One region of the Rhizobacter sp. P3_C12 genome, then DNA from elsewhere that is predicted to be linked to it. Evidence: riboswitches for the same ligand, from Rfam matches in the RefSeq annotation. Region 1 holds a riboswitch; the other holds the start of a gene.
The links. A riboswitch is a leader RNA that binds a small molecule or an ion and turns the genes downstream of it on or off. The one in region 1 is predicted to bind cobalamin.
Positions count from the first base shown of each region.

Region 2: another riboswitch for cobalamin. It lies ahead of AC1DXV_RS08855 (cobyrinic acid a,c-diamide synthase CobB); the one in region 1 lies ahead of AC1DXV_RS27575 (TonB-dependent receptor).

Region 1 is NZ_JBFUGW010000262.1:2,157-6,430, forward strand. Features, by position in the region: gene AC1DXV_RS27555 (EVE domain-containing protein) at 1-473, opposite strand, end outside; RNA gene ssrS (6S RNA) at 529-709, opposite strand; gene AC1DXV_RS27565 (cell division protein ZapA) at 750-1,094, opposite strand; gene AC1DXV_RS27570 (cell division protein ZapB) at 1,091-1,321, opposite strand; cobalamin riboswitch at 1,375-1,610, shown strand; gene AC1DXV_RS27575 (TonB-dependent receptor) at 1,683-3,659, shown strand; gene AC1DXV_RS27580 (bifunctional adenosylcobinamide kinase/adenosylcobinamide-phosphate guanylyltransferase) at 3,669-4,232, shown strand; gene AC1DXV_RS27585 (ABC transporter substrate-binding protein) at 4,229-4,274, shown strand, end outside.
Region 2 is NZ_JBFUGW010000037.1:23,954-28,227, reverse strand. Features, by position in the region: gene AC1DXV_RS08870 (anthranilate synthase component II) at 1-390, opposite strand, end outside; gene AC1DXV_RS08865 (DUF4276 family protein) at 676-1,308, opposite strand; gene AC1DXV_RS08860 (AAA family ATPase) at 1,302-2,465, opposite strand; cobalamin riboswitch at 2,601-2,839, shown strand; gene AC1DXV_RS08855 (cobyrinic acid a,c-diamide synthase CobB) at 2,923-4,227, shown strand; gene cobM (precorrin-4 C(11)-methyltransferase) at 4,224-4,274, shown strand, end outside.

The sequences.
Region 1 (4,274 bases):
CAGGGCTTCCGATCCAGCAGCGCGAGCACCTCGGCCCATTCCTGCGGCGACACCGGCGTGATCGACAGCCGGTTGCCGGGCTTCAGCACCACCATCGACGCGAGCGAGGGCGCCTCGCGCATCTCGCGCAGCGACAGCAGCCGCGTCTTGCGATCGAGCGCCACGTCGACATGCCACCAGCGCGGCTTCTCTGCCGTGGCCTTGGCGTCGAAGTACTTGCTCTTCGCGTCGAATTGCGTGGCGTCGAGGTAGGGCTCGCTCACCACGCGCGCCAGCCCGGCGACGCCCGGCTCCGGGCAGGACGAGTGATAGAACAGCACGCCGTCGCCGCTGCGCATCTGGTCGCGCATGAAGTTGCGGGCCTGGTAGTTGCGCACGCCGATCCAGGGCACGCGCTGCTTCGGCGCGGCAGCCAGGTCGTCGATCGAACACTCGTCGGGCTCGCTCTTCATGAGCCAGAACTGTTCGGTCATGCTCTGGTGTGGAAAGTGGCTGCGAAAGCTGGGGCGAGGACGCTGGAAAGAATAAGGTGTCCGTCACGCACCGTGAGCCGCATTCCTGAACCCAGGCAGTTCAGGTGGGCGAGGTCAGCCGGGCTTCGGGTTCATCTGACGCGAGACGATCACACCAACCGGGCGATGTTCCAAGCCCTTGCTCATAAGAGCATCGGTTCAAGGAAATATAAAACTCACGCGAACGCAACGGACTCGAAGAATTCTACGCGCGTCATCCGGCGCGAGTGTGTCTGTTCACAGCAATTGCCCGTCGGCGCCAAGGGCTTGGTCGACACGGTGGATCAAAGCGTCTATGTCGATGTCTTCGCTGCTCGACGACGCCGATGCCGATGTGGAAGCCGACGCCGGCACCGGAGCGGGCGACGACTTCGGCGCGGGGGGGCGCTCGGCCAGTGCGTATGCGAGGTTCAGTGCCGCCAGCACCGCGATCCGCTCGCGCGCCTTGACGCGGCCGCCGTCGCGGATCGCGCTCATCTCGCGGTCGACGTTGCCCACCGCTTCGAGCAGCGAGGACTCGCCGCCTTCCGGGCAGCCGAGGATGTAGCTCTGCCCCATGATCGTCACTTCGATCTGCTTCATTTGGTGCGCGCTCCGGAATCGGCACCGACGGCGGCCGGGTCGGCCGGCAGGCGCTCGAGCAGCGCATCGATGCGGCCACGCGCCGCGTTCAGCCGCGAGCGCAGGTTGTCGCGCTCATGCGTGACGGTCGCGAGTTGTTGTTCGAGCAGGGCGTTGGTGCGCTTCAGTTCATCGTGCCGCAGCAACAAGCGCTCGACGCGTTCGGCAAGTTCGTGGATCTTGGCCATGGCGCATCAAAGGTGGAGTGTGAACCGATTGTAGAGGGGGCGCCCGGGCCTGCTTACAATCGCGCCCGTTGGTGCCCGTGCCGGTGTTCACGCCGGCACAGTTAAACGGGAAGCAGAGGTTGCTCGACCGCACGGTCGCACGGCCCACCTGCGCTGCCCCCGCAACGGTAAGCGGACGAAGCCACGCGGCTTCAGCCCCTGCGCATGGCCACTGGAGCTGCTCGGCTCCGGGAAGGCCGCAGGTGACGGTTCCGCCAGCCCGGATACCGGCCAACAAGGCGGCGCCGCGTGCAAGCGCGATGCCATGGGTGCGCACCAGCGGGGAAGCTGGCGCGCACGGCTTCATCGATGGCAGTTCCTCATGATTTCTCGTTCCTCGCAGCTGCGCGCGCCCGTCGCGCCGAGCCTGCTCGCCGGCGCCTGCGCCGTCGCCTGTGCTTCCCTGTTCCCGCTGGCCGCCGCCCAGGCACAGACGGTCGCCGTCGCGGCCGATGGCAGCCGCGTCTTCGCACCGGTGATCGTCACCGCGACGCGCTTTCCGGAAGAYGCCTCGAAGCTGCCGTTCGGCGTCAGCGTGATCACCTCGGCCGACATCCGCGAGGCCGGCGTCACGACGGTCAACGAGGCGATCATGAAGCTGCTGGGCGTGCCCGGCCGCCTCGATTTCTACGGCGGCGGCGACTACTCGCTCGACCTGCGCAACTTCGGCACCACCTCCGACAACAACCAGGCGGTGATCGTCGACGGCATCAAGATCAGCGAGGCCGACCTCGGCGGCACGCGGCTGGCCGGCATCCCGATCGATTCGGTCGAGCGCATCGAGGTGATCCGCGGCAGCGGCGCGGTGCTGTACGGTGAAGGCGCCACCGGCGGCGTGATCGTCATCACCACCAAGGCCGGCGCGGGCCTGCAGCGCAAGAGCGGCGCGCAGGTCTACGGCGCGATGGGCAGCCACGCGCTGCTCGACACGCGTGCCAGCGGCACGGTGGTGGCGGGCAAGTTCTCGCTCGATGTGGCCGGCAACCACCGAGAGACGGACAACCACCGCGACAACTTCCGCTCCGAGAACGAGGGTGCCTCGGCCACCGCACAGTGGCAGCTCGCCGACGGCGTGCGGGTCGGCGCCCGCAGCGGCTGGGACCGGCTCGAGACCGGCCTGCCGGGCTCGCTGACGGCCGCGCAATACGCCGACAACCCGCGCCAGACGAGCAAGCCGAACGACCATGGGGGCATCCGCAGCCGCAACTCGGGGCTGTTCGGCTCCGCGGTGCTGGGCGACTGGCAGCTCGGCCTGGACGCCGGCTGGCGCGACAAGCACCTGGAGAGCCGCGGCAGCTCGAGCTACGGCTACGACATCAACGCGAAGAACTACGCGCTGCGGGCGCGCAACGAGATGGCGCTGGCCGGCGGCCGCAATGCGCTGAGCTTCGGCATCGACCAGGCCGACTGGACGCGCGACACGGTCTTCGGCTCGTCCGCCGACCAGACCTCGCGGGCGTTCTATGCGAAGGACGACTACACCTTCGCGTCGGGCACGCGGGTCAGTGTCGGCGGGCGCAGCGAGCACATCGAGAAGAGCAGCACCGACACGACGACCGGCATCGACGACACGATGCACGCCTGGGAGCTGGGCCTGCTGCAGCCGCTGTCGGCCGCGACCTCGGTGTATGGCCGGATCGGCAGCAGCTACCGGCTGGCGAACGCGGACGAGTACAGCTTCACCGCCGGCGAACTGCGCCCGCAGACCTCGCGCGACATCGAGCTCGGCCTGCGCTGGCAGGCCGGCGGTACGCGCGCCGAAGTGCGCGCCTACCGCAGCAAGCTGACCGACGAGATCGGCTATGACCCGAATGCCGTGGGTCCGTTCGGCCCCGGCGCCAACATCAACTTCGACCCGACACGCCGCCAGGGCGTCGAGGCCGAGCTGTCGCAGGCGCTGGGCAGCACGGCCAACGTGCGTGTCGTCGCCGCGCGGCGCCAGGCTCGCTTCACGGCCGGCGGCTACGACGGCAAGGACGTGCCGCTGACCGCGAAGACCACGCTCGCGCTGCGCGGCGACTGGGCGTTCGCCGAGGGGCACCGGGTCGACGCCGGCGTGAACTACGTGTCGTCGCAGACGCCGGATTTCGCGAACGCCTGCACGATGCCGGCCCACACCACGCTGGACCTGCGCTACGCGTACCAGTGGCAGATGCTGGAGTTCGCGCTCGGCGTGACCAACGTGACCGACAGGAAGTACTACACGCTGGCCTTCCGCTGCGACGCGAGCGGCCAGACCAGCTCGATCTACCCGGAAGACGGCCGGGCTTTCACCGGCTCCGTCCGGATCCAGTTCTGATCGAGCGCGATGGCGAGCCATGAACTGATCCTCGGCGGCCAGCGCAGCGGCAAGTCGCGCTGCGCCGAGTCGCGTGCGCTCGCCTGGCTCGCGACGCCGGGGCATGAGGCGGCGCTGCTGGCCACCGCGCTGCCCGGCGACGGCGAGATGCGCGAGCGCATCGCGCAGCACCGCCGCGACCGCGCCGAGCGCGTGCCGGCGATGGTCACGCACGAGGTGCCGCGCGATCTTGCGCTCGGCATCGCGCAATACGCGCACCCGCAGCGGCTGCTGGTGATCGACTGCCTGACGCTGTGGGCGACGAACTGGCTGATGCCGATGGAACCGCTGGAGCAGCCGCACGAGCGCTGGCAGGCCGCGTCGCAGGCGATGCTGAACGCCTTGGCGGCAGCTCCCGGCCCGGTGGTGCTGGTGTCGAACGAGATCGGCCTGGGCCTGTCGCCGATGACGCGCGAGGCGCGACACTTCGTCGACGAACTGGGGCGGCTGCACCAGGCGGTCGCCGCGCACTGCGCGCGCGTGACGCTGATGGTGGCCGGGCTGGAGCTGGCCGTGAAGGCGGAGACACGATGACGATGCGCACCCTCCTGAGGCAGGTGCTGGCGATGGCGCTGC
Region 2 (4,274 bases), on a different contig from region 1:
CAGCGAGTGGTAGCGGATCACGGTGAACTGCTGCGGCAGCTCGGCGTAGACGCCGCGCCTGTCGGTGGTGATGACGTCGGTCTTGCCGTGCATCTGCGTCTTCGCGCGGATGATCCTGCCGCCGAGCGCCGCGCCGATCGCCTGGTGCCCGAGGCACACGCCGAGGATCGGCAGCTGGCCGGTGAACTCGCGGATCGCGTCGACGCAGATGCCGGCCTCGGCCGGCGAGCACGGGCCGGGCGACAGCACCAGCCGCGCGGGTTTCAGTTCGCGGATGCCGTCGAGCGTGATCTCGTCGTTGCGGAACACGCGCACGTCCTCGCCGAGCTCGGCGAAGTACTGCACCAGGTTGAAGGTGAAGGAGTCGTAGTTGTCGATCATCAGCAGCATGTCGGCTCTATCCTATTGATTCCATTGGACGTTTTGATTCGTCCCGGTTTCTTGCCCGCTTCGAGACCCGCATTGTCGGCGGCAGGCGTGGCCTGCGTGACGTGCTGGGTGGGGGAGTCTGAGGCGCCCCAGATGGGCGCAATAGGTGGTCAGGCTGATGGCTTGCGCCAACGCCAACCGAAGAGGGCCGCCGATGATGAGGGCTTCGCGGACATGGGCCGCATTATGGCTGGCAATTTCGCCGCGAAAGAATCAGGGCGATACCTGAGCGCCGAGCGGCAGGACTCACCCGCCCATCACCCGCTTCGTCTCGTCAACGAAGCGCTTTGCCCAACGCGAAGCGGCCGTCACCTTCTCTGGACCGATGCTGGCGAGCAACTTGAACGAATGCTCGCCCTTGCCATATGCCGACTTGGTCTTGCATTGGCCCGTCGCTGAACTCAGCGCCTTGAACACCTGCGCCTTGCCGATGCCTTCGATCGGCAACTCTGCAGACGGTAACGAACCGGGCCGGAAGCCCGCGCCGAAGAATGCCTGGAGCGCTTCACGGTCCGCGAGAAACCAGTTCTCCATGCACTCGACCATCAGATGGCACTGGCTTTCCGTCGCGCCGGCAGGCGCTACCCAACCATCGCCGGTTCTCTGAGCCAAGTGCGCCCAGGGTCGCCAATCAGACGGCTCGCCCTCTTGGTTCCGCGGCGCCACGGGACCTTCGCTGTCGACCAGCAGCATCGCCGGTTCGCCACCCAGGACCGCCGTGCAGAAATCCTCGTACGCCTGCTGCCTGCTTCCGGACGCAACCGTGCGCGGCATGTGCCCCGCCAGTCCCGCCTTGCGCAAAAACTCGGCAATGGCCTGTCGGCACTCCGTCCGCAGCGACTTTCCATCGCCACCGCCTTCGACGAAGAGCTTCACCACCGCGTACCTCCGATGTCACCGCGGGTCCACAAGGCTCCAAGCCGGTACTTCTCCAGCCATGGCTTGAGCTTGTCGGCCTCAAGACGCCGCAACCGGGTTCCGTCGGGCCCTTTCTCCGCAATCAGCACCACGTCCGGCGTGTCGGTCATCGAATCGACGAGCACATCGGAATGCGTCGTCACGATCAACTGACAGCGTTGCGAGGCTTCTTTCAAGAGTTCGCCCAATCGAGGCAAGACATCGGGGTGCAGACCCAGCTCCGGCTCTTCGATGCAGATCAAGGGCGGTGGATCTGGATGACAAAGGATGGCCAGGAGGCACAGGTAACGCAAGGTACCGTCCGACAGCCGCGTGGCCGGAATCGTCTTCGCTCCTTCATGCAAGAAGACCTGGACGGTACCGCCTTCGATCTGCACATCGTAGTCATCGATGCCTTCATAGAGCACCTGCAGCGACTTGAGCAGCTTCGCCTTGACAGCAGGATCACGGCGCAGCCGATTCAGCACCAGGCCCAGATTGCTGCAATCTGCCTCCAGCGCATCGGTCGGCAGATCGGCCTTCTGGGGCATGCGGGGCGCGGTGCAACGCCCGAAGCTCCACTCTCGATACAGGCGGATCTTGCCGAGCACTTGCCCCAGGTATGTGATCTCCGGGTACTGATCCGGGTCGCGACGCTGGGCGAGGATGGACTGAGATGGGTCGATGTCCTCGTGCTCCAGGCGGCGCTGCGTGCCCTTCACGTTCAGTACGCCGTGACCATTCTGGAATCGGTAGTGAAAGTAGGGTTGCGTCTTGSCCGGCAAAGCCGTCTCGAATTCGATGCGCTCATCGACAACCTGGAACCGCTGCCCGACTTCGGTGAATGCCAGCGTGTACCGCAGCGCCTGAGGCCCCTTCGGATTGCAGACGACGGCTTCCAGATACGCAACAGGCGACACGTTCTGCCCCTTCCAGAGCCAGTCCCGCACGCCGCCGCCATCTCGAATCAGCGTCGTGAGGTCCTTGGGCGCGCCTTTGAGAAGCTCGACGAACTCCAGCAGGTTGGACTTGCCGGACCCGTTCGGCCCGATCACCACGTTCAACGCTTGCAGCGGGATGGGCTCTGACGCCTCGCCAAAGCTCAGGAATTGCTTGAGTTGAATCGACTTGATCAGCATGAGTCTTCCAGGTGGGACCGCCATCAACGGGCGATTCGAAGCGTCCATCACGCATCCAGAGAACCCGATTTTCCACGCATGCCCCGTTCGATGGTCATACAAAACCGATTTCTTTGGTCGCAGGACGCGCGCAGCTATCATGCCGCCCACGTTGGTGCTCGCCGCGGCCGTCCGGTCGCGGCAGTGAAACGGGAATCAGGAAGACGAGCCCTGCCGGGGCGGATCCAACCTGAGCTGCCCCCGCAACGGTAAGCGGACGCCCTCCCCCGGAGAGCGCTCCCGTGCGAATCGACCCACTGTCGGCCCCGGCCGATGGGAAGGGTGCACGGAAGACGTCCGCCAGCCCGGAGACCGGCCAACCCAGTGGGTGCGCGCCCGCGGCAACGCAGCGCATGCCTGTTCACGAAACCCTGCGGGGAAGCAGGGCGACGGCCGGTCTGTTGCGAGTTGTCCTTCGATGCAAGTCCCCGAGCTGCGCCCCGTGCGCTGCCCTGCCCTGCTGGTGTCCGCGCCCGCTTCGGGCCAGGGCAAGACCAGCGTCACCGCCGCGCTCGCGCGCCTGCACGCCCGCCGCGGTCGCCGCGTGCGGGTCTTCAAGGCCGGGCCCGATTTCCTCGACCCGATGATCCTCGCCCGCGCCAGCGGCGCGCCCGTCCACCAGCTCGACCTGTGGATGGGCGGCGAGGCGCACTGCCGCGCGCTGCTGCACGAGGCCGCACAACACGCCGACCTGATCCTCGTCGAAGGCGTGATGGGGCTGCACGACGGCACGCCGTCCAGCGCCGACCTCGCGCTGCGCTTCGGGCTGCCGGTGCTCACGGTGATCGACGGCAGCGCGATGGCGCAGACCTTCGGCGCGATCGCGCTCGGCCTCGCGAGCTACCGCGACGGCCTCGCGCTGGCCGGCGTGCTCGCCAACCGCGTCGCCGGCGACAGCCACGCCGCGCTGCTGCGCGAGAGCCTGCCTGCCTCGATGCGCTGGTGGGGCGCGTTGCCGCGCGACGAGCAGATCGCGCTGCCCGAACGCCACCTCGGCCTGGTGCAGGCGGCCGAGCTCGACGACCTCGACGCCCGCCTCGACCAGGCCGCCGATGCCCTCGGCCCCGATGCCGGCGAGCTGCCGCCCGCCGTGAGCTTCGCCCCCGGCGACGCGCCGTCCGCCGAGCCGCTGCTGCGCGGCGTGCGCATCGCGGTCGCGCGCGACACCGCGTTCTCGTTCCTCTACACCGCCAACCTCGCGCTGCTGCAGGCGATGGGTGCGAGCCTCGCGTTCTTCTCGCCGCTGCACGACACCGCCCCGCCGCCCTGCGACGCCGTCTGGCTGCCGGGCGGCTACCCCGAGTTGCACCTCGACGCGCTCGCCGCCAACCGCTTCATGCACGAGGCGCTGCGCGAGCTGCATGCCGCCGGCACGCCGATGCTGGCCGAGTGCGGCGGGCTGTTGCTGCTGCTGCAGGCGCTGACCGACGTGCAGGGCCGCCGCGCCGCGATGGCCGGGCTGCTGCCGGGCCATGCCGCGATGCAGACGCGCCTGGCCAGCATCGGGCTGCACGAAGCAGCGCTGCCGGAAGGCACCCTGCGCGGCCACAGCTTCCACTACTCGCGGCTGGAGTCGCCGATGGCCCCGCTGTGCACCACGCAGCCGATGCGCGCCGGCCGGCGCGGCGAGGCGGTGTACCGCAGCGGCCGGCTGACGGCCTCGTACTTCCACGCCTACTTCCCGTCCAACCCGCAGGCCGTCGCGCGCCTGTTCACGCGATGAGCGCAATGAACGCGACACCTGGCCGCGTCTGGTTCGTCGGCGCCGGC